Regions from separate parts of the Pseudomonas sp. FBCC-B1565 genome, predicted to be linked through region 1. Evidence: riboswitches for the same ligand, from Rfam matches in the RefSeq annotation. Region 1 holds a riboswitch; each other region holds the start of a gene.

Region 1 (10,376 bases):
CGGCCGGCAAGGTCTGCCCGCTCAAGGCCACGTTGAAACCGAAGCGGTCGAGCAACTGCGGACGCAACTCGCCCTCTTCCGGGTTCATGGTGCCGATCAGCACGAAGCGCGCCGAATGGCGATGGGAAATGCCGTCGCGTTCGATCAGGTTGGTGCCGCTGGCGGCCACGTCCAGCAGCAGGTCTACCAGATGGTCGGGCAGCAAATTGACTTCATCGACGTACAGCACGCCGCCGTCAGCCTTGGCCAACACGCCAGGGGAGAACTGGGCCCGGCCTTCGCCCAATGCGGCGTCCAGGTCCAGCGTGCCGACCAGGCGCTCTTCAGTGGCGCCCAACGGCAAGGTCACGAACTGACCACTGGCCAGCAGGTCGGCCAAACCCCGCGCCAGGGTGGACTTGGCCATGCCGCGCGGGCCTTCGATCAGCACACCGCCAATCTTCGGGTCGATAGCGGTCAGGCACAGCGCCAGTTTCAGGTCATCGGCGCCGACCACGGCGGACAGCGGGAAATGGGGAATATCAGTCATCAGCTGTCTTCTTCTATATCCAGCAACAGGTTTTCCAACGCCTCGCGGTATGCCCCCGGTTCCTGCCACATGCCACGCTGCTGGGCTTCCAGCATGCGCTCGGTCATGTCGCGCAGTGCATCGGGGTTGTGCTGTTGCACAAAGGCCCGGGTGTCGGGGTCGAGCAAGTAGGCCTCGGCCAACAGTGCGTATTGGTGATCGTCAATCAGTGCGGTGGTGGCGTCGAAGGCGAACAGATTGTCCACCGTCGCGGCCATTTCAAACGCACCTTTATAGCCATGGCGCTTCACGCCTTCGATCCACTTGGGGTTGGCGGCGCGGGAACGGATCACCCGGTTCAGCTCTTCCTTCAACGTGCGGATCTTCGGCAGGTCAGGCTGGCTATGGTCACCGTGGTAGCTGGCGGCCTTGTCGCCGCTCAGGGTTTCCACGGCAGCGAGCATGCCACCCTGGAATTGGTAGTAATCGTTGGAATCGAGCAGGTCGTGCTCGCGGTTGTCCTGGTTCTGCAAAACGGCCTGCACCTGGCTCAGGCGCTGGGCGAATTGCCCGCGGGCGGCAGTACCTTCGTCGGAACCGCCATAGGCGTAGCCGCCCCAGTTCAGGTAAACCTCGGCCAAGTCTTCACGGCTTTGCCAGAGACGCCCGTCGATCGCGCCCTGCACGCCCGCACCGTAGGCGCCGGGCTTGGCACCAAAGATGCGCCAGCCGGCCTGTTTTGCCGCGGCCTCTGCGTCCAGGCCCGAAGCCAGCAACGCTTCACGCTCACTGCGCACCTTGGCGGCCAGGGGGTTCAGATCGTCCGGTTCGTCCAGCGCAGCCACCGCCTGCACCGCCGCATCGAACAGGCGGATCAGGTTGGCAAAGGCATCCCGGAAGAAACCGGACACGCGCAACGTCACATCAACCCGCGGGCGGTCGAGCAGGCTGATCGGCAGGATTTCAAAGTCATCCACCCGCTGGCTGCCCGTCGCCCACACCGGACGCACGCCCATCAGCGCCATCGCCTGGGCGATGTCATCGCCGCCGGTGCGCATGGTCGCGGTGCCCCATACCGACAGGCCGAGTTGGCGCAGGTGGTCGCCATGGTCTTGCAGGTGCCGCTCCAGAATCAGGTTGGCCGACTGGAAACCGATGCGCCAGGCCGTGGTGGTGGGCAGGTTGCGCACATCCACGGTGAAAAAGTTACGCCCGGTGGGCAACACATCCAAACGCCCGCGACTCGGCGCACCACTGGGGCCAGCGGGCACGAAACGGCCGCTCAAGGCATCCAGCAATCCGCGCATTTCCGCCGGGCCACAGGCATCCAGCCGAGGCGCCACGACAATACGCAGGCTTTCGATCACGGCCTTCACGTCTTCCCAGCCGGGTTCCTCCAGCTGTTCAAGCGGTCCTTCCAGGGCTTGCTCGATCAAACGTGCGGCGTACAGCTCCAGGCGCTCGCGGGTATCACCGGCGGTGCGCCACAACTGCCCATCGATATTCTGCAGCACCAGCGGCCGGCGTCCGGTCCAGGGTTCGGCCAGGGCGCAGTCCAGCGGGTCGAAGCCCAGCTCGAAGGCCTTGGCCAACACGCGCAGCAAGCTCGACTGCGGGCCTCGACCATCGCCACGCGGGATGCGCAGCAGCGCCAGCAAGGTGTCGATACGCAGGCGACCCTCGGGTGACTCGCCAAAAATATGCAGGCCGTCGCGGATCTGCGATTCCTTCAAGTCGCACAGGTAGGTGTCCAGGCGCGGCAACCACACGGCAGCATCGGCGTCGCTCTCCAGCTCAAGCTCCTGGTCGATGCGGGTTTCGCGCACCAGCTTGAGAATGTCCTTCTGCAGCTCCAGGGCGCGGCGCGGATCGAGCAACTGCGCTTCGTAATATTCGTCCGCCAGCAGCTCCAGGTTACGCAGCGGGCCGTAGGTTTCGGCACGGGTCAGCGGCGGCATCAGGTGGTCGATGATGACTGCCTGGGTGCGCCGCTTGGCCTGGGCGCCCTCGCCCGGGTCATTGACAATAAACGGATATATATTCGGCAGCGGCCCCAGCAACGCATCGGGCCAGCAGTTTTCCGACAGGCCCACGCCCTTGCCCGGCAGCCACTCCAGGTTGCCGTGCTTGCCCACATGGATCACGCCGTGGGCGCCGTAGGTGTGGCGCAGCCAGAAGTAGAACGCCAGGTAAGCGTGGGGCGGTACCAGGTCCGGGTCGTGGTACACGGCGCTGGCGTCCACTTGGTAACCCCGCGCGGGCTGGATGCCGACAAACGTCAAGCCCAGGCGCAGGCCGGCGATCATCAGGCGACCGTCGCGGCACATCGGATCGTTCTGCGGCGCGCCCCAGCGTTCCAGCACCGCCTGGCGATTGGCTTCGGGCAGGCGCTGGAACATCGTCTCGTACTCGTCCAGGCCCAGGCTTTGATGGCAAGGGCGTAGGTCGAGGCTGTCCAGGTCATTGGTGACGCCGCCGAGCAACTCATGGATCAACGCCGTGCCGCTGTCGGGCAATAAGTCCGGCAGCGGATAGCCTTCGGTTTTCAGGGCACGCAGGATATTCAGCGCCGCCGCCGGTGTATCCAGGCCCACGCCGTTGCCAATGCGACCGTCGCGGGTCGGGTAGTTGGCGAGGATCAGCGCAATGCGTTTCTCTGCATTCGGCACTCGCGCCAATTCGACCCAACGCCGCGCCAGCTCAGCGACAAAATCCATGCGTTCGGGCGCGGCGCGGTAGCACACCACATCCGACTGGCTGCGCTCACTGCGCCAGGCCAGGTCCTTGAAACTGATCGGTCGGCTGATGATGCGCCCGTCCAACTCCGGCAACGCGATGTGCATCGCCAGGTCGCGGGGGCCAAGGCCCTGCTCGCTGGCCTCCCAGCCGGGCTGGTTATCCTGGGCACAAATGGCCTGGATCACCGGGATATTGCGGCGAAACGGGCGCAGGTGCGGCGCTTCGGGGCTGGATTGGGCGAAGCCGGTGGTGTTCAAGATCACCGCCGCGCCGACCTCATCCAGCAGGTCCTCGACCACCGCCAGGCAGCCGGGTTCTTTCAAACTGGCCACCGCCATGGGCAACGGGTTGAGGCCCGCCGCCTGCAGACGCTGGCAAAACACATCGATAAAACCGGTATTGGCCGCCTGCAAATGGGAGCGGTAGAACAACACCGCCGCCACCGGCCAGTCGGCGTTCCAGTCTGCCTGCCAATCGTTCAGGCGGGCGTTGGCATGCTGCGGATGATAGATCGCCGTGCGTGGCAGGGTTTGCGGCTCGCCCCAGGCATAGTCGCGACCCAGGTAAGCGCTGGCCAGGCAGCGATAGAAATCCAGGGCATTGCCCAGGCCGCCCTGACGCAGGAAGTGCCACAGCCGATCACGTTCTTCGGCACCGACGGTGCTCAGCCCGCTGAGTTCCGGGTCCGGGCGATCATCCCCCGGTACCAGGATCAGTTGCACACCGCGTTCGGCCAGTTCCACCAGGCGCTCGATGCCGTAGCGCCAGTAACCGATACCGCCATGCAGCGAAATCAAGATGACCTTGGCGTGGCGCAGCACTTCATCAACGTACAGGTCGACCGAGGCATGGTTCTGCACCTGCATCGGGTTGGCCAGGCGCAGGCTTGGGTAGTCGTCGGGCAACTGCTGGGCCGCTTCGGCCAGCAGCGCCAGGCTGGAATCGCCGCTGCACAGGATCACCAGGTCAGCGGGGCTTTGGCCAAGGTCGGCAATATTATCGTCCGAGACGAAACCACCGGGCTGGGTCCTGAGCAGGTGCATGGGTCAGACGCTGAGGGCGGCGCGCAGTTGCGCTTCGAGGCCCGCCGCGTCCAGTTCCTGGCCGATCAGCACCAGGCGCGTGGTGCGCGCTTCTTCAGCGCCCCAGGCACGGTCGAAGTGTTTGTCGAACCGCGTGCCCACACCCTGGATCAGCAGGCGCATCGGTTTGTTCGGGATGGCGGCGAAACCTTTGACGCGCAGGATGCCGTGTTGCACCACCAGTTGCGTCAGGGCATCGAGCAGCAGTGCTTCATCGGCTTGCGGCAAGTCGATGGAGATCGAGTCAAAGGCATCGTGGTCGTGGTCGTCTTCACCTTCGTGGTGGTGATCGTGGTGGCTGTGGCGGCCGTCGATGTGCTCTTCGGAACCGGCGCCCAGGCCGATCAGTACATCCAGGGGCAAGCGACCGCTGCTGGCTTCGACGATCTTCACCGCCGGCGGCAGCTCTTCGGCGACTTCCAGGCGCACGCGGGCCAGGTCTTCGGCGCTGATCAGGTCGGTCTTGTTAAGGATCACCAGGTCGGCACTGGCCAGTTGGTCGGCGAACAGCTCGTGCAGTGGCGATTCGTGGTCCAGGTTGGGGTCGAGCTTGCGCTGGGCGTCCACCTGGTCCGGGAATGCGGCGAAGGTACCGGCGGCCACAGCCGGGCTGTCGACCACGGTGATCACAGCGTCAACGGTGCAGGCGCTGCGGATTTCCGGCCACTGGAAGGCTTGTACCAACGGCTTGGGCAATGCCAGGCCGGACGTTTCAATGAGGATATGGTCGAGATCGCCGCGACGGGCGACCAATTCGCGCATCACCGGGAAGAACTCTTCCTGCACGGTGCAGCACAGGCAGCCATTGGCCAATTCGTAGACACGACCGTTGGCTTCTTCCTCGGTGCAGCCGATGGAGCACTGCTTGAGGATTTCACCGTCAATGCCCAGCTCGCCGAATTCATTGACGATCACCGCGATGCGACGGCCCTGGGCGTTGTCGAGCATATGGCGCAGCAAGGTGGTCTTGCCCGAGCCGAGGAAGCCAGTGACGATGGTGACGGGGAGTTTGGCCAGTGTTTTCATCGGATGCCCTTGGGGGCGGGCATATGGGACGATTGGCGCTGCGACGGTGCGCAGCAGCGGATTTCGTCACCGGATCACCCCGCCCGGTTGAAGTAGAAAATCGGTTGCGAGGCAGGTCTCCTGGCTTGGGGCTTACAGGTCTTGCGACCGGCGCTGGCTGCGCCTTCCCGCCTTGTCGGCAGTGGCGTGGCAGTCAGCTGGACCCTTTACAGTTGCGGGGGCAGCCGCGGCTTGGACCGCGTTCCCTTCTTAGCTTCGGCCTGGGCCGAAGAACCTCGAGGGTGCAAGGCTACGCAGTGCTTGGGGGATGGTCAATGATGGGGTTGGGTTGGGTTGGCTTGTGTACATATCCGTTGCTGCGGTAACGGCTGATATTGGTTCCGCTCTTACAGCGGCTTACTTTTGAAAAGCCGGAATGCCGGCCCAGTCAAAAGTAAGCAAAACGCTCTTGCCCCAACACTCGGCACCTCGCCTAGGCTCGGTGTGCCCGTAATCCGACAGTGATTTGGGGGGGCCGCCTAAGATCAAAATCAAAAGCAGATCAAAAGCCAGAGCCAGAGCCAGAGCCAGAGCCAGAGCCAGAGCCAGAGCCAGAGCCAGAGCCAGAGCAAACCACCCTTCAACTGATACATGAAGATCAAACTGTGGGAGGGGGCTTGAACTGGCCTAATGATTTTGGACACTTCAATCGGGCGCTATGATAGCGCCCAAATCTGAGGTGTTTGGATATGCGTAAATCTTATTCGAGTGAGTTCAAGCTCAAGGCTGCCAGCATGGTGTTGGATGAAGGTCAGCCGGTTACCGAAGTCTGTGCCAGCCTGGATATCGGCCCCACAGCCCTGCGCCGCTGGGTTGATCAAGTGCAAAAAGAACGCTTGGGCTCGACTCCGGTGGGGGCCAAGGCGATTACCGCTGATCAACGAGAAATCCAGAGACTCAAAGCTCTGCTCAGAGAGAAAGACCTGGATATCGAAATCCTAAAAAAGGCCAGTGCTCTCCTGCTTTTGGACGCCAAGGATCATTCACGCTGATCAATGAGCTGGACGAGCAGTACGGCGTTAAAAGGTGTTGCCAGGCGTTTGGGGTCAACCGCAGTAGCTTCTACGCCTGGCGCCAGCGCCAAGGCAGAGCAAATCCTGAACGGGACAAGCTCAAAGCCGCGCTGGTCAGGCACCACAAGGCGTCCAGAGAGTCAGCCGGCGCACGTACTTTGTCCAAGGAGCTACAAGCCAAAGGGCATCGTATCGGACGTTATATGGCTCGCAGTTTGATGCGCGAAGCTGGCATCGCTAGTCGTCAGCGCAGGCGCCATAAGTACAAGTCGCCGGGCGTGGAGGCCTTGGTGGCGCCGCACGTGCTCAAGCGAAAATTTGATGTGACGGCGGTTAATCAGGTGTGGTGTGGCGACGTGACCTACATCAAGGTCGGCAAGCGGTGGATGTACTTCGCCGCCATTCTGGATCTGTACGCTCGCAGGATCGTAGGCTGGTCGTTCTCGATGATTTCTGATGCCAACCTGACCTGCGAAGCGCTACGCATGGCGGTTGAGCTGCGCGGCCATCCCCAGGATGTGTTGTTTCATTCTGACCAGGGTTGCCAGTACACCAGTCATAAATTCCGAAACGCGCTTGTGAAGCATGGGTTTAGGCAAAGTATGAGCCGTAAAGGCGAGTGCTGGGACAATGCCCCGATGGAGCGTTTCTTTGGTAGCTTGAAGTCCGAGTGGGTGCCTGAAACGGGCTACAAACTGGAGCATGAGGCGCGGGCAGATGTGCAGCGCTATGTCTCGCGCTACAACATCAGCAGGCCTCACAGCTATAACGACTACAGGTCGCCGGTCGTGAAGGAAAGGTTGGCGGCGTGAACCGTAATCGGTGTCCAAGATTACTTGACCAGTTCAGCTTGCCCCCGATGGCGGTGTGTCAGCCAACTCATCAGTGACTGACCCACTGCCATCGGGGGCAAGCCCCCTCCCACACTTTGACCGAGTACCGGCCATACAATCCGGTCGGCTCTAAGGACGCCGCGCTCTTGCTTTTGATCTGGGGTCGCCCCGTCAAACACGCTGGCCGAACGCAGGCTTGATTCCGTGGGCCGCCGTAAGGGCGGAACCCTAAGCCGCCGTTACCGCAGCAACGGATATGCCCCCAGAAAACACATCCCCAATTGACTCCCCTCCCACCCCCATGCTCTCCTACACATCTTGTTTCGGGTGCCCTGCAAAGGGTGAAACGGGAAACCGGTGACTCATGCACACACATGACAGTCCGGTGCTGCCCCCGCAACGGTAAGCGAGCGAAACGTCATATCCACTGTGCCAGGCGGCATGGGAAGGCGACGTTTTCAGGCATTGAGCCCCTCGCAAGCCCGGAGACCGGCCCGAAAAAATCAGATAACAAACCCGCGGTGGGCGGGCGCTGTTCAGAACCCTGCGTGCCTGGCTCGCGGGGTTTTCATGCGCTCGTTTCACCCTGACACCTGAAAGGGACGCGCCATGTCGATCATCAGCAGCACTTCGCACTCCGCCAGCAGCACCTCTACCCTGAGCCAACGCCTGACCGCCGCCATCGGTGCGTCGATCCTCGGTGCGTGCCTGGTGTACTTCGCCGGTTTCTCGCACATCGAGGCAGTACACAACGCTGCCCACGATACCCGCCACAGCGCCGCGTTCCCGTGCCACTGAGACCTGCCGACATGATCAAGCGTATTGCGCAAACCGCAGGTTTCACCGGCCTTCTGGCTGCCCTGCTGCTGACCTTGCTGCAAAGCTTCTGGGTCGCCCCGCTGATCCTGCAGGCGGAGACCTTTGAAAAGGCCCCGGCAGCGACCGAGATACACGAGCACGCCGAAGGTGCGGCTGCACATACCCATGACGCCGAAGCCTGGGAGCCGGAAGACGGCTGGCAGCGTGTGCTGTCCACCACGGGTGGCAACCTGGTGGTCGCCGTTGGCTTCGCGCTGATGCTGGCCGGCCTGTACACCCTGCGTACCCCGACCCGTACCGCCCAAGGCCTGCTCTGGGGCCTGGCGGGTTATGCGACCTTTGTATTGGCGCCGACCCTGGGCCTGCCGCCCGAACTTCCGGGCACCGCCGCCGCTGACCTGGCACAACGGCAGATCTGGTGGATCGGTACTGCCGCGTCTACCGCTGCCGGTATCGCACTGATCGTGTTCGGTCGCAACTGGCTGCTCAAGGCGCTGGGCGCGGCAATCCTGGTGGTGCCGCACGTGATCGGCGCGCCACAACCGGAAGTGCATTCGATGCTGGCCCCGGAAGCACTGGAAGCGCAGTTCAAGATTGCTTCGCAGCTGACCAACGTGGCGTTCTGGCTGGCCTTGGGCCTGATCAGCGCCTGGCTGTTCCGCCGCAACTGTGACGATCAATACTCGGCGTGAAACTGGTAGTCGGCATGGGCTGCCAGCGGGGCTGTGATGTTCACACCCTGCTGGCCCTGTTTGACGCCGCCCTCATCGAGGGCGGTATCGAGCGCCACCGCGTCAGCGCGCTGGCCAGCATCGATCACAAACAGGAAGAACCCGGGCTGCTGGCCTTGGCCGCTTTGCTGAACCTGCCGTTGCAGTGTTTCAACGCTGAGCAACTAGCGATTTATGCAGACCGGCTGAGCCATCAATCGAACGTGGCTTTTGCCCACACCGGCTGTTACGGCATCGCCGAAAGCGCCGCCCTGGCCCTGGCCGAACACCTCGCCAACGCCCCTGCGCGCCTGCTGATCACCCGCCAGAAAACCGCCCAGGCCACCTTTGCATTGGCGTGCGCCGGCTGAAAACCCGATAATCGCCGCTTCCGATCATGAGCAGATTTCATGCTCACCCGTTTTTCATCAGGATTTCCCATGACCGTCTACTTCATCGGCGCAGGCCCCGGCGACCCGGAATTGATCACCGTCAAGGGCCAGCGGCTGATCCGCAGTTGCCCGGTGATCATCTATGCCGGCTCGCTGGTGCCGGCGGCGGTACTGGAAGGTCATCAGGCAGAAACGCTGGTCAACAGTGCGCAACTGCACTTGGAACAGATCATCGACCTGATCAAGGCCGCCCATGCCAAGGGCCAGGATGTGGCGCGCGTGCATTCCGGCGACCCCAGCCTGTATGGCGCGATTGGCGAACAGATCCGCCATTTGCGCGAATTGGGTATCCCATTCCAGATCATTCCTGGCGTCACGGCGGTGGCCGCGTGTGCGGCGTTGCTGGAAACCGAGCTGACCCTGCCCGACATCGCCCAAAGCGTGATCCTGACCCGCTACGCGGATAAAACCAGCATGCCGGCCGGTGAGGATTTCGACAGCCTGGCGCGACATGGCACCACCATGGCGATTCATCTGGGGGTCAACCACCTGGACAAGATCGTCGCCGAACTGCTGCCGCACTATGGGGCGGACTGTCCGATTGCCGTGGTGCACCGGGCGACGTGGCCGGATCAGGATTGGGCGGTCGGCACTCTCAGTGACATTGTCGGGAAAGTGGTCGCCAAAGGGTTCCGGCGCACGGCGCTGATTGTGGTGGGTCGGGTGTTGGCGAGTGACAGTTTCAGTGAGTCATCGTTGTATCGGGCGGGGCATGCGCATCTTTATCGACCTTGACATTCAACATCACAAAACAGACACAAGCCACTGATTTTATTGAGTAAATTTATTAATAGAAATCTGACAATCCAGCTTTCGCAATGAACACTCAACATTAGATAGATAGCGCAACCTATTGAATCTAAAGCATAAAAAACGGCGCTCACGGGGCGCCGTTTTTTTGTCCGCAGTGAACGCCTTACTCAGTAGTAGGCGTTTTCTTTCTGCGTATGGTCGGTCACGTCACGTACGCCCTTGAGCTCCGGAATACGCTCGAGCAGGGTGCGCTCGATGCCCTCACGCAAGGTCACGTCCGCCTGGCCACAACCCTGGCAGCCGCCACCGAACTTGAGCACGGCGATGCCGTCTTCAACCACGTCGATCAGGCTGACCTGGCCGCCGTGGCTGGCCAGACCCGGGTTGATCTCGGTCTGCAGG
Region 2 (10,376 bases), 790 kb from region 1:
GCCCTCGAGCGCGCCACCCTCGCCTTCCGCACCTGGCGCCGCCAGCCGGTCAGCCAGCGCGCCGAGTTGCTGCTGAGCCTGGCCAGCGCTCTGCGCGAACAAGCCGAAGACATGGCGCAGATGATCACCCTGGAAATGGGCAAACCCATCGCCCAGGCCCGTGCCGAAATCGAAAAGTGCGCGCAGCTCAGCGAGTGGTACGCCGCCCACGGCCCGGCCATGCTCGCCCCGGAACCGACCCTGGTGGACAACGGCAGCGCCCAGATCGAATACCGCCCGCTGGGCCCGATCTTCGCCGTGATGCCGTGGAACTTCCCGGTGTGGCAAGTCCTGCGTGGCGCCGTACCGACCATGCTGGCCGGCAACACCTACGTGCTCAAACACGCGCCGAATGTGATGGGCAGCGCTTACCTGATCCAACAGGCGTTCCGCAAAGCCGGTTTCGACGAAGGCCTGTTTGAAGTGGTCAACGTGACCAACGACGGTGTGTCCAAGGCCATCGCCGACCCACGCATCGCCGCCGTCACCCTCACCGGCAGCGTGCGCGCCGGTATCGCCATCGGCTCCCAGGCCGGCGCCGCGTTGAAAAAATGCGTGCTGGAACTGGGCGGCTCCGACCCGTTCATCGTGCTCAACGACGCCGACCTCGACGCCGCCGTGCAAGCCGCCCTGATCGGCCGTTTCCAGAACAGCGGCCAGGTCTGTGCCGCCGCCAAGCGCCTGATCATCGAGGAAGGCGTGGTGGAAGCCTTCACCGCCAAATTCCTCGAAGCCAGCCGCGCCATGGTGATGGGCGACCCGACTTCAGCCGCCACCTACATCGGCCCGATGGCCCGCTTCGACCTGCGCGACGAGTTGCACGGCCAGGTCCAGGCCACCCTGGAAGAAGGTGCGACCCTGCTGCTGGGCGGCCATAAAGTACCCGGTGCCGGCAATTACTATGCGCCGACCGTACTGGCCAACGTCACCGACCAGATGACCTCGTTCAAACAGGAACTGTTCGGCCCCGTGGCCTCGATCATCACCGCCCGCGACGCCGACCATGCGGTGGCCCTGGCGAATGACAGCGAGTTCGGCCTTACCGCGAGCATCTTCACCAGCGACCCGGCGAAGGCGCGGGACATCGCCAATCAGCTGGAAACCGGCGGCATCTTCGTCAATGCCTTCAGTGTTTCAGACCCACGGGTGGCGTTTGGTGGGATCAAGAAGAGTGGCTTCGGGCGTGAGTTGTCGCACTTCGGCGTACGGGAGTTCTGCAATGCCCAGACCGTGTGGCTGGATCGCAAATAAATCAGAGCAGCGCCTGACCTGTGGCTCACCACAGGCATGCGGTGGCCTGAAATTGTTTATGCACGAATATGCCGCCGCACACACTGCACCAACCCCTCCAGCGCCTGCGACTTCACTGGCGCGAGCACACAGACCGTGTGTTCGCGCTGGTCCTCCTTCACCGTCAGGGTGTAATGCACCTGGCCCGGGTTACCGGGCGCGGGTTCACTGCTTTGCGGCAGCTGAAAGAAGTCGCACGCCTCGACCAACTGCCGCAACTCCTGCTGGTCCTGCTCGGGCAGGCTGTCCAACTCAACTGTACGCGGCTTGGCCAGGCCCGGAAAAAAAGCAGGCCCGCCGTTTTCCTTCAGCGAAATTTGCATGGCTGTTCCTCACGTCAGACCGAAATACCGACCGCCTTCCAGCCCTCCTTGACCGCCTTCTGCTCATCCTTGTTCGCACCGTAGAGTCGACCGGCAACATCGTAGGTAATGCGCGCAAAGCGCAAAAACCCTGAGTTCGGTCGCAACCGCGCATCGCGCAATGCGTCGTACCAGATGCGCCCGGCACGCTCCCAGGCAAACCCGCCGATGTTTGTCGCCACCTGGTAGAACGCATGGTTGGGAATGCCGGAATTGATATGCACCCCGCCATTGTCCTCGTAGGTCTGCACAAAATCATCCATGTGCCCGGGCTGAGGGTCCTTGCCCAGCAGCTTGTCGTTAAACGCGGTGCCCGGGGCTTTCATCGAGCGCAGCGCGGTGCCTTTGATCTTTTTGGTAAACAGCCCTTTGCCGATCAGCCAATCGGCGTCCTCGGCCTTTTGCTTCAACGCATACTGCTTGATCAACGAACCGAACACGTCCGACAGCGACTCGTTCAACGCCCCGGACTGGTTGAAATACATCAGCTTGGCCTCATCCTCGGTGACACCGTGGGCCAGTTCATGGCCAATCACGTCGAGGGCTACCGTAAAGCGGTTGAACAGCTCGCCGTCCCCATCACCGAACACCATCTGGGTCGAGTTCCAGAACGCATTGTTGTAGTTCTGGCCAAAGTGCACGGTAGCGTCCAGGGCCATGCCGGCATCGTCGATGGAGTTGCGATCGAACACCTGGTCGAAAAAATCGAAAGTGGCGCCCAAGCCATAATAGGCCTCGTCCACCGCCGCGTCGCCACTGATGGGCTGGCCTTCGCCACGGATCAGTTTGCCCGGCAGGCTGTCGGTGCCCTCGGCGCTGTAGATCGAACGCCGTTTGTCGGCGCCCATCGCCAGCGCCAGGTGCGCCGGCCCCTTGGCAGGCACCGCGACCATGCGCAGTGAGCGGAACGTGCTGTCCTTGGCGCGGGTACGCAGCGCGACATCCCGTTGCGCTTTGTCACCGTTACGCGCGATCTGGTCGAGCATATACGGCGGAATCAGGCAGAAAATCGGGTTTCGGTAATGGCGATCACACATTGGCTGGCTCCTTGTTGGCGTGTGCTGAACGTCCGGGTGACCGTTTGAGGATAGCCCCCAGGGGTTGGTGCGCATGATCAATTGTCATTAACCTATGTTGCAGTCGTGTTTATCCAAGGAGGACTGACCGATGCCCGCACGTAAAACCAAAATCGACCTCGCCTACCGCCCCCGGCTCGCCGACCTGCGCCCGTTGATCGCGCCGAGCCCCACGCTGCTGGAGGCCAGGGCAGCGACACCCCGCGTCACCCCGGCCAAAGACTTGAAGGACCGGCGCGGTTACGCAGAAGACTTTCTCGGCAGCTTCGGAGTGCCCTGGCCCACGCTGGAAGAAGCGTTGGCGAGCGATGCCCAGAAGCGCCTGGACTACACGCACTTCTCCATCACGATGTCACGTGCCAAGCGCCTCGCGCTGTATGTGGGCGTGAACATCGATGGCGGGCAGCATGTGGACATCATCCGCAGCAACGACACCTGGGCCTACGATGGCCGCCTGCCGGTCGACGCCCAAGTCGGCGAAGCGCTGTATGCCAGCAACGGCCTCGACCGCGGCCACCTGGTGCGCCGCCAAGACCCCAATTGGGGCGATGTGGCGCAAACCGCCAACCTCGACACCTTCCACTTCACCAACTGCTCACCGCAGATGAGCGGGTTCAACCAGAAGACCTGGCTGGAACTCGAAGACTACATCCTCGACAACACCCAGCGCTGGAAAGCCCGGGCCACGGTGTTCAGCGGCCCGGTGTTCGCCGACGACGACCGCGTGTACCGGGGCGTGCAGATCCCCAAGGCGTTCTGGAAGGTGGTCGCCTACCTCAGCGATGACGGCAAACCTTCGGCCAGCGCCTACATGATCGATCAGAGCCGCGAACTGGGCCAGTTGGAGCTGGTGTTCGGCCAGCTGCGCACCTACCAGCGCAGTGTGATCCAGATCGAGCGCCTGACCGGCATCCGCTTCGGCAACCTGGCCGACTACGACGGCTTCAGCAACGAAGAACGCGCCACCGGCACGCGGATTGAAGCGCTGATCCAGGGGCCTGAAGACATTCGTCTTTGATCAACGCTTCACAGGTTGATCCGCGTTGACAACTGACACTCACCACGACGCGAGGCGAGCCGCTCTTGATCTGGCTGATACGATTCCATCAAGGGTGAACACTGCATCCGTGGCGAGCGCCGTACCCAGGCGAGTCAACGGGCTAGCCATCATTGCGCGTTGATGTAATGAAACTGTGCCTGCGTTTTCTCGACTGCCGCACGCACGGCGTCTTTCTGCGCCTCGGTGCCCGAGTAGTAAATCTGCATACCCTTCAAGTTTTGCCCTTCGACTGCTTTGCCGATCACCGCAACATCAACCGGCGTGCTGGCACCGATAATCAAAAAGAACACATCGCCCAAGCGTTTGGCATCGAGCAGCTCTGCCCTGAGGTGCGCGGCATTTTGCTCACCCGCCATGGAAATCGCCAGGGTATCGCCGAACATACCGCTTTTGGGGATGCTCATCGTATGCAGCCGGAGCTTGTCCGACCCCGCCGGCATCGACTTGACATAGGCGGAGGCGGCCTCATCAAGAATCTGCTGTTCAGATTTACCTTGGGTGGCACAACCGACGAGAGCGGCGGCGAGGGCGAGCGCGACGAATAATTTCACTGTCTATTCCTTGTGATAAAGCGATCCATTGGCTGCGCATCATAGGAGCCCCACCTTCAAAGAGCCACCGTTGGTTTCACGGCCTCCCGCTCGACCGCGTGATCGACTACCATACCGCGCCGGTTCCCAAACGGGACTAATAGGGAATCCGAGGCGCGGTACACCCGCGCCAATCGGAACTGCCCCCGCAACTGTAGGTGCTGAGCCTGCTCCTCGATGCCACTGGACCTCGTCCGGGAAGGCTGGAGCGTGGCGACGACGCATCAGTCAGGAGACCTGCCGGCCCAAGCTCAATCACTAACCGGCGGGGTGTCCGGGAAGGACATTCTTGCCTGTCGCGCCCCCCGGCGCCCGAGAGTGGATTTCCGAATGGCACGTACGCTTCACTCGGAGATCGCCCCATGCTGCCACGCGTTATCGCCCTGCTTACAGGTGTTGGCTTCTGTGCCCTGGCCCACGCCGCGCCCACTCACTACCCGCTGACCGTGGAAAACTGCGGCAGCCCGATCACCTTCCCGCAAGCCCCCGCCCGCAGCGTGACCATCGGCCAGGCGGCCACCGAGATGCTCTACGCCCTGGGCGTAGGCGATAAAGTGGTCGGCACTTCGCTGTGGTTCAACAGCGTGCTGCCGCAGTACAAGGCGCAGAACGACAACATCGAGCGCCTGGCCAACAACGAACCGAGCTTCGAAGCAGTGATCGCCAAACGCCCGCAGCTGGTGGCCGCCGAGCTGGAATGGGTGGTGGGGCCGCAAGGCGTGGTTGGCACCCGCGAGCAGTTCCATGAACTGAAGATTCCCACCTACCTGCTACCCTCCGACTGCGAAGGCAAGGACAACCTGGTGGGCGCCGACGGCACGCGGCTGGAGCCGTTTCGCATCGAGACCATCTATAAAAGCATCCGCCAATTGGCGCAGATCTTCGACGTACAGGAGCGCGGCCAGCAGTTGAATGACGAGCTCAAGGCGCGCCTGGCCAGATCCGTCGCCACCGTGCAGGGCAAAGGCCTCAAGCAGGCCAGCGCGCTGGTGTGGTTTTCCAGTGCCGAGATGGCCAGCGACCCGTACGTGGCTGGCCACAAGGGTATCCCCGAATTCATGCTGCAAACCCTCGGCCTCTCCAATGTGGTGCAGTCCGATGAAGAGTGGCCTGCCGTCGGTTGGGAAACCATCGCCAAGGCCAACCCGACGTTCCTGGTGATCGCGCGCATGGACCGCCGCCGCTACCCGGCCGACGACCATGAAAAGAAACTCGCCTTCCTGCGCAGCGACCCGGTCACGCGCAACATGGACGCGGTGAAAAACAACCGCATCATCATCCTCGACGCCTTGGCGTTGCAGGCTAGCATCCGCATGTTCGACGGCCTTGAACAACTGGCCACGGCCATCGACGGCTACGACCTGCCAAAATGATGCGCACCCTGCTCGCCCTGGCCCTGCTCCTGATTGCCGTGCTCGCCGGCGTGGCCATCGGCGAAACCGCCATCTCGCCGCAGGTGGTGCTCCAGGTACTCGCCAACAAACTGTGGGGCGCCGGCTACGTGCTCGACCCCATCGATGAAGGCGTGGTGTGGAACTACCGCCTCACCCGCGCCCTGGTCGCTGCGGCCTGCGGTGCCGGGCTGGCGACCTGCGGGGTGATCCTGCAATCGCTGTTGCGCAACCCGCTGGCCGATCCCTACCTGCTGGGCATCAGCGCCGGCGCTTCGACCGGTGCGGTGCTGGTGGCGTTGATGGGGGTGGGCGGCGGCTTGGTGTCGTTGTCGGCGGGCGCATTTGTCGGCGCGATGGCGGCGTTTGCCCTGGTAATCCTGTTGGCACGGGCCAGCGGTTCGGCCAGTGGCACCGGGCAGATCATCCTCGCCGGCATTGCCGGCTCGCAGCTGTTCAATGCGCTCACCGCGTTCCTGATCACCAAGTCGGCCAGTTCCGAACAGGCCCGCGGCATTATGTTCTGGCTGCTCGGCAACCTCAGCGGCGTGCGCTGGCCCTCGGTGTGGCTGGCGGTGCCGGTGGCAGTCGTCGGCTTGGCTGTGTGCCTGTGGCATCGGCGCGCGCTGGATGCGTTTACCTTTGGCAGCGACTCGGCGGCGTCCCTCGGCATCCCGGTGCGTCGCGTGCAGTTTGTGCTGGTGGGCTGCGCGGCGCTGGTGACGGCGGTGATGGTGTCGATTGTCGGCTCTATCGGCTTTGTCGGGCTGGTGATTCCCCACGCCGTGCGCCTGTTGCTTGGCACCGGGCATTCGCGGCTGTTGCCCGCCAGCGCGTTGGGTGGCGCGTTGTTTCTGATCGCGGCGGATGTGCTGTCGCGCACGCTGATCAAGGGCCAGGTGATTCCGGTCGGTGTGGTCACCGCGCTGGTCGGTGCGCCGGTGTTTGCGCTGATCCTGATTGGCCGGAGGAACGCGCGATGAGCGTATTGAGCTGCCGCGGGCTGGGCTTCAAGGTGCGCGAGGCCGAGTTGCTGCGGGATGTTCATCTGGACGTGCAGTTGGGTGAAACCCTCGGGATTGTCGGACCGAACGGCTCAGGTAAATCCACCTTGCTCAAGCTGCTCGCCGGCTTGCGTGCACCCGCATCCGGCGAAGTGCTGCTGGGCGGCCAGCGCCTGGGCACGCTGTCCCGCCGCGTCATCGCCCAGCAACTGGCGGTGGTGGAGCAACAGGCCGACACCGACGACGCCATCCGCGTGTTCGACGCCGTGGCCCTGGGCCGTACGCCATGGTTGTCGGCGCTGAGCCCGTGGTCCGTTGAGGACGACGCCATCGTGAAGCAAGCCCTGCAGGACGTCGACGCCACCCACCTGAGCCACCGCGCCTGGCGCAGCCTCTCGGGCGGGGAACGCCAACGCGTGCACATCGCCCGCGCATTGGCGCAACGGCCGCAGATTCTGTTGCTGGATGAGCCGACCAACCACCTGGATATCCAGCATCAGCTGGCGATCTTGAAGGGTGTGCAGGCGCTGCCCGTGACCACCTTGATTGCGTTGCATGACCTTAACCAGGCGCTGACCTGTGACCGCCTGGCAGTGTTGGATCGCGGGCGGTTGGTGGCCCTGGGCAAACCGCTGGAAGTACTGACGCCACAACGGTTGCAGGAGACGTTCGGGGTGCAGGCGCATTACCTGACGGACCCGCTTGATGGGGCGAAGATCCTGCGGCTGCGCCCCGCTTAATACTGGAATAGCGGTTTATCGTGGCGAGCGGGCTTGCCCCGCGTTGGGCTGCGAAGCAGCCCCAATAAAGCCGCTGCATTCCTCCAGGTCGAACCGAGGCGCAGGGTTTCAGGGCTGCTTCGCAGCCCAACGCGGGGCAAGCCCGCTCGCCACAACAAGCCCACTTGCCACAAAAGCCCGCTCGCCACAGGCCTACAGGAACTGCTGCATATGCGCCGTCCGCCAGACCGGGTCTGCTTCCACATCTACGACCTCGAAGCCCTGCCGAACCCAGAACTCAATCGCCCCCGGCAAAAACGGGTGGGTATGCAAGTACATCACCTCAACCCCATCCGCCTGCGCCATCGCTTCCAACGCACGGTACAACTGCCCCGCCAAGCCAAAACGACGAAACCCTGGCGCTACGAACAAGCGCACCACTTCCACCGTCTTGCGGCCCTGGTAGTCCAACTGCGGGAAACGCCCGTCATAGGGCAGATAGCCGATGGCCGCAACAATTTCGCCACCGTTACGGGCGATCAAAAATCGGCCTTCGCCCTGAAGATAAATCGCCGCAAAGTGCGCGAGATCAGCCGGTAAGCCGGCATCGCGCAACTTGGGGAACATCTCCGCACGCGCCTGCAGCACAAAGTCCAGCACCTGTGGCACATCCCCCATTGCAACTGGCCGGATGATCACTGGCGCAACTCACACACCGCATTGCCCTTCATGCCCGACGCATGCACGCTCACATGGCGCACCGTAAAACCGGGCTTCACCACCAGCTTCTTCTCTTCCCAGGTGCCGCCGTTTTCAACCTGGTAACCGATGGCGCCATCGGCTTGCCAGGTCAGGCGCAGGGTGTACACGCCGTTATGATCGAGTGTTTGATGAATCGGCGTATCGATGATCGGCTTGGCCTTATTGAACGTACGCAGGTTGAAAATCCGCTGATCCGTACCGGCTGGCGAATAGCTGGAGAGAAACAACGTATCGTCTTCGGCCGCATCCTCGGCGGCCGCCAGGATCACCGACGGCACCCACTTCTCGCCACGGTCCTGGGTGTCGGTGACGACCTTGCAGGTCAACTGGCCCTTGCCGGTGACGTTCTGGCGCCAGCCCGTTTCGTAAAAACCGTAGGGCACATCGAAGCGCAGGGTCTTCTCGGTGACTTGCTCGCAGCCGGCCAACAGGTAGAGCGCTGATAAAGCGATGACTCCTTTTAGAAACTTCACGTGCTGTCCTTGGCTTGAATAGGTGGGGCCGAGAGATTACCCGCGCAGTCAGATAAAGTGGATAGATTTAGCGGGCTGCCGTGTCGTGATATACCTGCGCCCGTCATTGATTTCAAACCCGACGGGTTAAAGGAGATGAGCAGAAAATGACTGAACTACCCATGGCTGACGCGCGCCAGAATGATAAAAGCCGCAAGGTCATCCAGACCGCTATCAAAGAACGAAACCTGGCAGGCGCGGCAAACAACACCAAGTGGAACGAACTGATTACACACATGCGCCAGCGCTCGGGGTGGGTACCGTCTTATCGCTCAAAATCCATCACAGGCCATATCTCGGGATGGGATGTGGAATGGTTTTACCACCTACCTTTCCCTTTTGCGTATGTCGAATGGCTCGACATCGGCTTGTGGCAAGAAGCGCCTTCGTTAGGCGTATTACTGCCACGAACGTATATTGACCATACCGAGGAAATCTCTCAGGTTATCTCGCAGATAGGCTTCGAATTTGAAGTGAAGGCCGACGTACTGAGAATTTGGGGATACCTTCCAAAATCCTTCGATGACTTTCCGCCGGCATAACGTACAGCGGCGGATCCTGCGGCTACGCCCGAACTAACGCCTTGCCACTGCTGGCCCTGCTCAGCCACCGTCACTGTAGTGAGCGGGCTTGCCCCGCGCTGGGTGGCGAAGCCGCCCCAAACCCAGGCGCCTCGGTGTGCCTGGGGTCCCGTTGCGAACCTGGCGCGGGGCAAGCCCGCTCACTACAAGTTACAGTCGGCATGGCGGTTTGAATGATCATCTCCCTAGTAGGGCACTGATCCACTGGTGGCTATAAGCAAGCACGCGCCCCCCCATCACCACCGGAAAATGAATAAACCCATGCGCCGCCTCCGGCAACAGATGCGCCTCAGCCCCCGGCCACCGCTCAGCGATCAACAGCGTGTCATCCTTCAACGGGTCCAACGCCCCCACAAACATCAACGCCGGTGGCAAGCCTTCGAAGTCGCCATACAACGGCGATAACGGCGGCTGCCGACGCTCATCATCGCTCAGGCCCGGCGTCAGCATGCGCAACGCCTCGACCATGCCTGGCCCGTCCAGCAACAAGGTGTCCGGCCCCGCCGCACGTACGCTCGGGGTGCCGGTCAAGTCGTACACGCCGTAATACAACACCGCCCCGCACACGCGCTGGAGCAGTTGCGGCCATTGCTTCAACGCCAGCAACGTCGCCGCCGCCAAATGCCCACCGGCCGATTCGCCGACCACGAACACCGGCAGGCCGGCAAATTCATCGGCCGTGAGCAACCAACGCGCCGCCGCCAGGCAATCGTCCATCAGCCCTTCGACCGGCGTGTCGACCGCCAACCGATAATCCACCGACACCACCGCCACCTCGCAGGCGTTGACCATGCCCAGGTTGAGGTCGTCATCCATCTGCGCATTGCCGATTACCCAACCGCCACCGTGGATATCCAGCACCACGCCCTTGGGCTTGCCGCTCGGCCGCAGGATGCGCACGGGTACTGAGTCGACCACCTTGCACTCAGCAGCCGGCGCTTTCTTGAGCATTTGGCTGGTGCGCAACAGCGCCTGGATCAGGCGCGGTGT
Region 3 (10,376 bases), 1.1 Mb from region 1:
CCAGCACCGATTCGGTAGCGGCACGGGCAACTTCGGTGCGGTCCAGCTCGCTGGTCTGGCGGCTGACCAGGTAGCTCACGCGGTTGCGCGCCTCCTCCAGGTCATCACTGCGCAGCGCCTGGGCCACCGGAATCACATGCTCGCCGAGGCTGCGCATGCCGAGGGCGCAGTACAACGCCAGGATCTCCAGCACCCAGCCGATGTACGGCGCCCACGACAAGGCCGTGGCCAGCAGCGTCAGCGGCACCACGGCGATAAACCACGCGGTCACGCCATGGCTGCGCCAGCCACGGCCACCGGTATTGAAACGCTGCTCGATGCGCCCGGCGAAATTGCCGAACGCCACCAGCGGATGCCAGCGCCTGGGTTCGCCCAGCAGCGCATCCAGCGCGACTGCAGCGACACACAGCAAGGCCACACTCATTGACTCACTCCCCACGCATTCTCATACAACATGTCACTCAACGGCCGTGGTTCGGTCCAGCCTTCGAGCTGCAACATCGGTGCCGGGTAGAACTCGGCCACTGGTCCCAGGCACAGCACGGCCAGGGGTTTCGCGCCGGGCGGCAAACCCAGCAGATCGGCCAGCGCCTGCGGTTCGAACAACGAGACCCAGCCCATGCCCAGGCCTTCGACCCGCGCCGCCAGCCACAAATTCTGGATAGCACAGGACAATGACGCCATGTCCATTTCCGGCAGGGTGCGACGCCCGAAGATGTGCCGCTCGCGATCGTCCATCAACGCCGCCACCAGCACTTCGGCGCAGTCGTGAATGCCTTCGACCTTGAGCTTCATGAACTCATCGGAGCGCTCGCCCAGGGCTTCGGCAGTGCGTACGCGTTCTTCTTCCACCAATTGTTGAATCTGCCCACGCAGTTGGCGGTCGCTGATGCGGACAAAGCGCCAGGGCTGCATCAGGCCGACGCTGGGCGCCTGGTGTGCGGCCTGGAGCAGGCGGTGGAGCAATTGCGGGGCGACCGTACCGCCGCTGAAGTGGCGCATGTCGCGGCGTTCGGCGATGGCACGGTAGACAGCCTGGCGGTCGGCCTCGGGGAAGGCGTTGTCAGTCATAGTGCTGAATCGGGCGCAAACAATGCGGCCACCGCCTGGGGATTGGATGGGAAATAGAAATGTACGTAGGACGCCGTCATCCGCCCCTGCCGGTATACCGCCTCGGCACCGCGCCCGCCGTTGGGGCTCAGGCCACGGGCGATCGGCTGCCATTCAGTGGTGGTCAGGGAATGGTGATAGGTATGGCCACGCAGGGTGCCTTCCGGCAATTCGACGCTTTGCAGGGCCAGGGCCGCCAGTTTCTTTTGCATCACCGCGTCGCCCTGGAGCAGGCCAAGCAGTTCGGCGCGGACGCCGTCGACATCGGTCAGCGAGTCCAGCAGGTAGAGCATGCCGCCGCATTCGGCAAGCAAGGGTTTGCCGGCCGCGTGGTGAGCGCGAATGGCGTCGAGCATCGGGGTATTTTCCGACAGCGCCTGGTGGTGCAATTCCGGGTAGCCGCCGGGCAGGTAGAGGCTGTCGGCGTCGGGCAACTGGCTATCGTGAATCGGCGAGAAGAACACCAGCTCAGCGCCCATCGCGCGCAGCAGGTCGAGACTTGCACCGTAGGTAAAAGCGAAGGCCTCATCGCGGGCCACGGCAATGCGCACGCCGTTGAGCAAGGGTTCGGCCTCGATCACTTGCGGCGCAGCAAATGTCACCGGTGGCGGCAAGGCGACTTCGCAACTGCTGCCCAGGGCTTGGGCGGCAGCGTCCAGGCGCACATCCAGGTCATTCAGTTCGCTGGCCTGCACCAGGCCGAGGTGGCGACTGGGCAGTTCGATACCGGTCTCGCGTGACAACGCGCCATACCAGCGCAGGCCCTCGGTGAGGCTGCCTTCGAGCAGTTGCGCATGACGCAGGGTGCCGACCCGGTTGGCCAGTACGCCAGCGAATGGCAAGTCCGGCTGATAGCGCGCCAGGCCCAATGCCAACGCACCGAAGGTCTGCGCCATGGCCGTGCCGTCGATCACCCCCAGCACCGGCACGCCGAAGTGCCGCGCCAGATCGGCGCTGGACGGTGTGCCGTCGAACAGGCCCATCACGCCTTCGATCAGGATCAGGTCTGCCTCCCCCGCCGCTTCCCAGAGCAAACGGCGACTTTCCTGCTCGCCCACCATCCACATATCCAACTGATACACCGGCGCACCGCTGGCGCGCTCGTGAATCATTGGGTCGAGGAAGTCCGGGCCGCATTTGAACACGCGCACCTTGCGCCCCAGGTTGCGATGCAAACGGGCAAGCGCGGCGGTGACGGTGGTTTTGCCCTGGCCGGACGCCGGAGCGGCGATCAATACGGCAGGGCAATGACGGGGCTGATTCAAAGTTCGACGCCCTTCTGTGCCTTGATACCGGCCTGGAACGCGTGCTTGAGCATGCCCATCTCGGTGACGGTGTCGCCCATTTCGATCAACTCGGGTTTGGCGCCACGGCCGGTGACCACCACGTGCTGCATCGGTGGACGGGCTTGCAGGTCGCTGAGGACCTGGTCCAGGTCAAGGTAGCCGTGCTTGAGCGCGATGTTCAGCTCGTCCAGCACCACCAGGCCGATGGAGGGGTCTTGCAGCAATTCGCGGGAGACCGCCCAGGCGGCTTCGGCGGCGGCGATGTCGCGCTGGCGGTCCTGGGTTTCCCAGGTGAAACCTTCGCCCATCACATGGAAACGCACTTGCTCGGGGAAGCGGCGGAAGAACAGTTCTTCACCGGTGCTGTTACGCCCCTTGATGAACTGCACCACACCACACTGCATGCCATGGCCCATGGCTCGGGCCAACATGCCGAACGCGGAGCTACTCTTGCCTTTGCCATTGCCGGTCAGCACCAGCAGCAGGCCGCATTCGTTGGGGGAGTTGGCGATGCGCTCGTCGATCACGGCTTTTTTGCGCAGCATGCGCGCCAGGTGGCGTTCGTCGCGGTCGGGGGAATCGGTCATGGCAGCTCTCCGTTGGGGCTGGACAAAAACGGCGGGCAGGAAAAAAAGAACAACAGACAGCCAAGCATCGCCCACCGTGATGCTGTTGGATGTTGCAGGCCGGTCTCCGGGCTCATGAGTGGTGTGCGGGTTGAAGGCAGGCCAACGCTGCGCCTTCCCATATCGCAGGCGATACAGTGGCAAAAAGCAGCGTCTTGACTCATTTACCGTTGCGGGGGCAGCGCCGGAATCGCGGCGGCACTGTGTAGAAGTGCGCTCACTCACCGGCTTCCCTGTTTCACTCCGTCGACCCGTGGGTCACAGAGCACCTGGAACAAGCGGCGAAGGGTAGTAGGTTGGGGGTGGAGCGTCAATTAAAGCAACTTGAAGTCGACACAAAACAATTGTGGGAGGGGGCAAGCCCCCTCCCACATTTTGATTCGTGTCTGGCGCTAAGGATTACGTGCCAGGTTGCCCGGCAACACGCGCTTGGCACTCAGGTAGGCATTCTGCCAATAGGCCTTGGACAGTGTATCCAGCTTCACCGTACCGCCGGTTTGTGGCGCATGGACAAAGCGCCCTTCACCCACGTAGATCCCGGCGTGGCTGACCTGGGAACCGCCACCGGTGGCGAAGAACAGCAGGTCACCGGTCTGCAGGTTCTGCTCGCTGACGTCCTGCGCGCGCATTACGATCAGCTCGCGGGTGGTACGCGGCAGGGAAATCCCGGCGGCATCGCGGAAGACAAACCCGATCAGGCCACTGCAATCAAACCCGGAGTCCGGCGTATTGCCACCCCAACGATAAGGCGTGCCGACCAGGCCCAGCGCCCGGAAGAGTACGTCTTCGGCCGCAGGCGAGAAATTCTGGGTGGAATAGTTGAACACCGGCTTGGGCTTCACCGCTACGGGAGCGGGCGGCGGTGTGCGGCTTGCGCAGGCGCTGAGGAGCGCGGCGCAGACAATGAGAATAAGGCGGGCCGAGGTCGACATGTGCAGAACAATCCTGGTCTGGATGCGGCTTTCGCTGCCGAACGCTGAAAACCAGAACGCGCAAGCAAAGCTCGCGCGAACGGATTACAACAATATCCAGGGATTCTAGCGCTTACACGTCAAACTTCAAGTATCACTTTAAGTTTACTTGCTAGCGGTAACCGTCGTCGGGGCCATGGCGAGTGCACGCTTGGCTTCGATGAAGGTTTTGCTCCAGTAGCTGTCACCCAGGTTATCGACCCGGACACCACCACTGCGGCGGCTGCTGGAGTGGATAAACTGGTTATCGCCCAAGTAGATACCGGCGTGGCTGACACGACCACGGCCTGCCGTACTGAAGAAAAGCAGATCACCGGGCTTGAGGTTGTTGCGTGCGACCAACGGTGCATTCACGTTGATCATTTCACGGGTGGAGCGCGGCAGGTTCATGCCGGCTTCTTCGCGAAACAGATAGCCGATGAAACCGCTGCAGTCGAAACCGGCTTCAGAGGTACCACCGAAACGGTAACGGGTACCGATCAGGGACATGCCGCGTTCGAGGATGCTGTCGGCCAGGACTGGAAGCTGGTAAGGCTTGTTGCCGGCGAAGTCGGCCAGTTCCTTTTCCGTTGCAACTTCTTCCTCATAAACAGAGGCAGATTGAGCAGCAACGAATTTTGCCTGATTTTGAACCTGTGGTTTTTGCTGATCTGCCACCTGCTGTGGGTGGGAGGCGCAACCAAACAACAGGGTAACGAGTGCGAGGGGCACGAGGGGTGCGAAGCGATTTAGCATGGGCACGACCGTGGCTGATATGTAAAGAAGTCGAGACTATGCCTTCTATCACATCGATTTGCAAATTCAATCGTGGTCTATGTGACTTCTTGTTTGGACTATGACATCTAAGCCCTTAACACCCTGTACCTGCCTTTTGCGTGGCCAAACCGGCTCAAACGCAGGTTTTCTGGCGCCTGTAATTTGCCGAAAGCCGCGAAAACAGCGGGCTAGCTACCAGCCGAGGGTTTCTTTGAGGAAGGGGATGGTCAGCTTGCGCTGGGCCTGCAAGGAGGCCTGATCGAGCTGTTCGAGCAGATCGAACAATGCGCTCATGCTGCGGGTGCCTCGAGTAAGGATAAAGTGCCCGACCTCGTCGGTGAGGTGCAGGCCGCGACGGGATGCGCGCAGTTGCAGGGCACGCAATTTGTCTTCGTCGGACAGCGGGCGCATCTGGAAGATCAGCGCCAGGGTCATGCGCGACTTGAGGTCGGCCAGCTTGATCGGCAACTCGCGGGGCGAAGTCGACGCGGCAATCAACAGGCGCCGACCGCTGTCACGCAAGCGGTTGAACAGGTGAAACAGCGCTTCTTCCCATTCCGCTTTGCCGGCGATCGCTTGCAGATCGTCCAGGCACACCAGTTCGTATTGCTCAAGATGGTCGAAGATGCCGATACCGCGGTCCATCAACTCGGCCAACGGCAGGTACACCGCCGGTTCGCCCATCTGCTCGAACCGCAGGCACGCGGCCTGCAACAGGTGGGTACGCCCTACGCCGTGCTTGCCCCACAGGTAGATCAGGCTTTCGGTCCACCCGGCGTCGGCTTCGCAGAGCCGCTCGACATAGCCGAGTGCAGCGGCATTGGCGCCTGGGTAGTAGTTGATGAAGGTGGCGTCGTCACGCAGACGCACACCCAAGGGCAGCTGAATCGGTTTCATGCTGACTGAACGGCTCCAAACGAACCGTTAGTGGCCTCTGTGTAAAGTTTGCAAAGTTTATACCCGTGACGCCGGGCGCACAATGCAACAGACCCCAAGCAAAATCAAAGGTTTGCGTTAACTTGTTGGATTTGTGCAGATTGTTTGACGGACCGCTCCCAGAAAAGACAAACCCGGCGTTGGCCGGGTTTGTGAAGAAAGGGTTACAAGTCGGGATCTTCAACCCCCGTATACGCATCCGAATCCTTGTACAGATCGTGCACATGGCGCACCAGCACCATGATCACCGCCGCCACCGGCAACGCCAGCAGGATGCCAGTGAAGCCAAACAGCTCACCGCCCGCCAGGATCGCAAAGATCACCGCCACCGGATGCAGGCCAATCCGATCCCCGACCAACAACGGCGTGAGCACCATGCCTTCCAACGCCTGGCCGACCATGAAGACGGCCACGATCCCCAGCATCGGGTACAAGTCCCCGCCAAACTGGAACAAGCCCGCGACCAGCGCCGCGCCGATCCCAATCACAAACCCCATATAAGGCACGATTGCGGCCAGGCCGGCGATCAGGCCGATCAACAGGCCCAGTTCCAGGCCGATAGCCATCAAGCCGGCCGCGTAGATGATCCCCAGGGCCAGCATCACCAGCAACTGCCCGCGCACGAAGGCGCCGAGCACCTCATGGCATTCCTCAGCCAGTGAAACAATGCGTTCCTCACGGTTGCGCGGCAGCAGGCTGCGGATCTTGGCCATCATGATGTCCCAGTCGCGCAGCAAGTAGAACGCCACCACCGGGATCAGCACCAGGTTGGTCAGCCAGCCGATCAGCGCCAGGCTGGACGCAGTCGCCTGGCTGAGGATGACCCCGACGATGTCAGTGGTCTGGCCCATATGTTCGCTGATGGCCGACTTGACCTTGTCGAACTTCCAGAAGCCATCCGCCAGCCCCAGCTTGGCCTGGGCCCATGGCATCGCCGTGTGCTGCAGCCAATCGAGCATCTGCGGCGCCAGCTCATACAAGCGGAACAACTGCTTGGCCAGCATCGGCACCAACACCAGCACCAACGCCGTGATGATCAAGGTAAACAGGGCGAACACCGCCACCACGCCCCAGGTCCGCGACAACCCGGCCTTCTCCAGACGATCCACCACCGGATCGAACAGGTAAGCCAGCAGCAACGCGACCAGGAACGGCGTCAGGATCGAATGCAGCAGGAACACAAAAACGCACAGCAGGACAAACCCGCCAAGCCACACCCAACGACGCGTATCCGCCATAAACCACTCCATATATATAAAGAAGAAAACTGCTACCAACGAAAACGCAGTTGCGCCTGAGGTTCTGGTGCAACAGCAGGCTGCGCACCCTCCGCCACGGGTTGCTGGACCGGTGCTTCACCCGCAGGAATTTCCTGCAACCTGGCCAGGCTCAACTGAGTACGCAACTGATCGGCACTGCCATTGACGCGGTACACGATGCGATTGCCATCCACTAACTGCGGCTGACCGCCGAAAGGCTCCAGCAGATGACCCAGCGCGGCATAACGCTCAAGGGTCATGCCCTGCACTTCCAGCAATTGTTCGGTGCTCACGCCGGGCTTGACCGCAAAGCGCGGCGCCAGCTTCTGGCTGACCGCCAGCATCACCGCATCGGCCACGGCGCCGGTGTCGGGCCCTTGCGCCGTGCCTTGCTCACTTTTGTCGCCCAGCCACAGACGCCATTTGGCCTGCCACTGGCTGCCTTCCTGACGCGCATGCACCGCCAGCAAGGCGTCGGCGCCGTAACGCTCGGAGGCAGCGCGCAGCGGTGTGGCGTCGGCACTTTCCAGATTCGGTGCGGTGGCGACCACCTGTTCATCCAGGTCACCCAGCGGCAGGCGCAACGGCAGGCCTCTGTGTTGCGCGGCACGGCGCAGCGCCTGGGCAACGGTCTGGCCATCGCCCACCAGGCTGCTGCCTTCGGTGGAGTCGTTCAGCCACCAGCCAAGGATCGACGGCCGATTGCTGCCCCAGATCGACAGGCCCGCTTCCCGCAGCACGCGATCGGTGCTCACCGGGTCGAAATCCACTTGCAGGCTTTCCGGCGGGCCAGCGTCGTAGCCGTACTGGCTGATGATTTGTTGCGGGTCCTTGCGAACGGCCGCCAGGCCCGGGCCATCGGCGGCCTTGGCGTCGCCGGTCAAGCGGATCACCAGGGTCTGCACGGCGCGCTGGGTCGCCTGGTCGCGCTCTTGCGGCGACTGACTGCTGACGGGCTCGAGTACTTGATAAAGGCCATTGAGGGTTTCGGCATGACTCGCCAGGCTGACCAACGACAAACAGCCTACAAAGAAGAACTTGAACAAACGCATGAAAGATTCCCGAACGACAAATTTAGCGGCTGGAACAGACCGCGCGAACTCGGCTTGGCAAGGCTGTGACCACAGCGACCGGTAAAACATTCACAGGGTCCTGGCAGTTTTTGTACTGTCATAACGATAGCGGTTTAAAGGCTATACCTTAATACGCGCCATAGCAGGGGCCATCAGCATTTTTTAACCGGCTTTTTTTACCTATATGGCCCTGCCCGTCGGCCCGAGGATGGCCGCTGCCCCTCAAGCCTGATAAAATCGCGCGCCTTCGCAGACCGTCACCGGCTGGGCCTTTTACCAAAAGCGCCTGCCCGCTCGGTCGTTACCCCTGAATCCCCCCTAAAGGCCTGGATCATGAGCAAGCAACCCTCCCTGAGCTACAAGGACGCCGGTGTAGACATCGACGCCGGTGAAGCATTGGTCGAACGCATCAAGAGCGTCGCCAAGCGCACTGCGCGCCCCGAAGTCATGGGCGGCCTGGGCGGTTTTGGCGCCCTCTGCGAAATCCCGGCCGGCTACAAGCAGCCTGTCCTGGTATCCGGCACCGACGGCGTGGGCACCAAGCTGCGCCTGGCACTGAACCTGAACAAACACGACACCATCGGCATCGACCTGGTTGCCATGTGCGTCAACGACCTGGTGGTGTGCGGCGCCGAGCCGTTGTTCTTCCTCGACTACTACGCCACCGGCAAGCTGAACGTGGACACCGCGGCACAAGTGGTCACCGGTATCGGTGCCGGTTGCGAACTGTCGGGTTGCTCCCTGGTCGGCGGTGAAACCGCTGAAATGCCAGGCATGTACGAAGGCGAAGACTACGACCTGGCCGGCTTCTGCGTCGGCGTCGTGGAAAAAGCCGAGATCATCGACGGCTCCAAAGTTGCTGCCGGTGACGCCCTGCTGGCCCTGCCGTCCTCCGGCCCGCACTCCAACGGTTACTCGCTGATCCGCAAGATCATCGAAGTGTCCGGTGCCGAGATCGAGAACACCCAGCTCGACGGCAAGCCGCTGACTGATTTGCTGATGGCCCCGACCCGCATCTACGTCAAGCCACTGCTCAAGCTGATCAAGGACACCGGCGCAGTCAAGGCCATGGCCCACATCACTGGCGGCGGCCTGCTGGACAATATCCCGCGCGTTCTGCCAAAAGGCGCCCAGGCCATCGTTGACGTCGCCAGCTGGCAGCGTCCTGCGGTATTCGACTGGTTGCAAGAGAAAGGCAACGTCGACGAAACCGAAATGCACCGCGTGTTGAACTGCGGCGTCGGCATGGTCATCTGCGTGGCTCAGGAGCACGTTGAAACCGCGCTGAACGTACTGCGCGAAGCCGGCGAGCAGCCTTGGGTCATCGGCCAGATCGCCACCGCTGCCGAAGGCGCGGCTCAGGTTGAGCTGAAGAACCTCAAGGCTCATTAATGTCTCAGACCTGTGATGTCGTGGTGCTGCTCTCCGGCACCGGCAGTAACTTGCAGGCCCTGATCGACAGCACGCGCACCGGCGACAACCCGGTGCGCATTGCTGCGGTGATCTCCAACCGCAGCGACGCCTACGGCCTGCAACGCGCCAGGGACGCGGGTATCGACACCCGCTCCCTGGATCACAAGGCGTTCGAGGGCCGTGAGGCCTTCGACCGCGCCTTGATCGAACTGATCGACGCCTTCAACCCCAAGCTCGTGGTACTCGCCGGCTTCATGCGCATCCTCAGCGCTGACTTCGTGCGGCATTACGCCGGGCGCCTGTTGAATATCCACCCTTCCCTGCTGCCCAAGTACAAAGGCATGCACACGCACCAGCGTGCGCTCGAGGCCGGCGACCGCGAGCATGGCTGCAGCGTGCACTTTGTCACCGAGGAACTCGATGGCGGGCCTCTGGTCGTACAGGCAGTGGTTCCGGTAGAGTCTGACGACTCGGCGCAGACGCTTGCGCAACGGGTTCACACCCAGGAACACAGGATTTACCCGCTGGCCGTTCGCTGGTTTGCCGAGGGGCGGTTGATTCTTGGTGACCAGGGTGCATTATTGGACGGTCAGTTACTCGCGGCCAGCGGCCACTTGATTCGAACCTAGGAGATTTTATGCGTCGCGCCTTGCTCTTCGCTTTTGCGCTGTTCGCCTTGCCAGCCGTGCAAGCAGCAGACCTTCACCCCTTCTCCGTCAGCTACACCGCCGACTGGAAACAGTTGCCCATGAGTGGTTCGGCCGAACGCAGCCTGGCCAAGAACGGCGACGGCTCCTGGACCTTGAATTTCAAGGCTTCCATGATGATCGCCAGCCTCACCGAAACCAGCGTGATCCTGTTTGACAAGGACACCCTGCAACCGAAGAGCTACACCTTCGAACGCGGTGGCCTGGGCAAGGCGAAGAAGATCAATCTGGACTTCGAC

The links. A riboswitch is a leader RNA that binds a small molecule or an ion and turns the genes downstream of it on or off. The one in region 1 is predicted to bind cobalamin.
Positions count from the first base shown of each region.
Region 2: linked by a shared signal. The riboswitch ahead of NL123_RS09895 (ABC transporter substrate-binding protein) and the one ahead of NL123_RS13740 (CbtB domain-containing protein) in region 1 are both predicted to bind cobalamin.
Region 3: linked by a shared signal. The riboswitch ahead of cobO (cob(I)yrinic acid a,c-diamide adenosyltransferase) and the one ahead of NL123_RS13740 (CbtB domain-containing protein) in region 1 are both predicted to bind cobalamin.

Region 1 covers NZ_CP101438.1:2,877,809-2,888,184, reverse strand. The annotation lists gene NL123_RS13765 (magnesium chelatase ATPase subunit I) at 1-529, opposite strand, end outside; gene cobN (cobaltochelatase subunit CobN) at 529-4,290, opposite strand; gene cobW (cobalamin biosynthesis protein CobW) at 4,294-5,355, opposite strand; cobalamin riboswitch at 5,449-5,648, opposite strand; gene NL123_RS13750 (transposase) at 6,084-6,386, shown strand; gene NL123_RS13745 (IS3 family transposase) at 6,383-7,219, shown strand; cobalamin riboswitch at 7,549-7,752, shown strand; gene NL123_RS13740 (CbtB domain-containing protein) at 7,850-8,038, shown strand; gene NL123_RS13735 (CbtA family protein) at 8,050-8,751, shown strand; gene NL123_RS13730 (cobalamin biosynthesis protein) at 8,748-9,140, shown strand; gene cobM (precorrin-4 C(11)-methyltransferase) at 9,210-9,956, shown strand; gene nfuA (Fe-S biogenesis protein NfuA) at 10,142-10,376, opposite strand, start outside.
Region 2 covers NZ_CP101438.1:2,088,447-2,098,822, reverse strand. The annotation lists gene NL123_RS09920 (aldehyde dehydrogenase family protein) at 1-1,290, shown strand, start outside; gene NL123_RS09915 (protealysin inhibitor emfourin) at 1,347-1,652, opposite strand; gene NL123_RS09910 (M4 family metallopeptidase) at 1,667-2,728, opposite strand; gene NL123_RS09905 (DNA/RNA non-specific endonuclease) at 2,859-3,785, shown strand; gene NL123_RS09900 (hypothetical protein) at 3,935-4,378, opposite strand; cobalamin riboswitch at 4,482-4,676, shown strand; gene NL123_RS09895 (ABC transporter substrate-binding protein) at 4,780-5,790, shown strand; gene NL123_RS09890 (FecCD family ABC transporter permease) at 5,787-6,791, shown strand; gene NL123_RS09885 (ABC transporter ATP-binding protein) at 6,788-7,552, shown strand; gene NL123_RS09880 (GNAT family N-acetyltransferase) at 7,745-8,209, opposite strand; gene NL123_RS09875 (hypothetical protein) at 8,227-8,766, opposite strand; gene NL123_RS09870 (DUF6678 family protein) at 8,913-9,347, shown strand; gene NL123_RS09865 (alpha/beta hydrolase fold domain-containing protein) at 9,564-10,376, opposite strand, start outside.
Region 3 covers NZ_CP101438.1:1,775,757-1,786,132, reverse strand. The annotation lists gene cbiB (adenosylcobinamide-phosphate synthase CbiB) at 1-424, opposite strand, end outside; gene bluB (5,6-dimethylbenzimidazole synthase) at 421-1,071, opposite strand; gene NL123_RS08520 (cobyrinic acid a,c-diamide synthase CobB) at 1,068-2,375, opposite strand; gene cobO (cob(I)yrinic acid a,c-diamide adenosyltransferase) at 2,372-2,983, opposite strand; cobalamin riboswitch at 3,064-3,310, opposite strand; gene NL123_RS08510 (C40 family peptidase) at 3,415-3,954, opposite strand; gene NL123_RS08505 (C40 family peptidase) at 4,099-4,728, opposite strand; gene hda (DnaA regulatory inactivator Hda) at 4,942-5,646, opposite strand; gene NL123_RS08495 (AI-2E family transporter) at 5,850-6,923, opposite strand; gene NL123_RS08490 (DUF2066 domain-containing protein) at 6,956-7,996, opposite strand; gene purM (phosphoribosylformylglycinamidine cyclo-ligase) at 8,351-9,409, shown strand; gene purN (phosphoribosylglycinamide formyltransferase) at 9,409-10,059, shown strand; gene NL123_RS08475 (DUF3108 domain-containing protein) at 10,068-10,376, shown strand, end outside.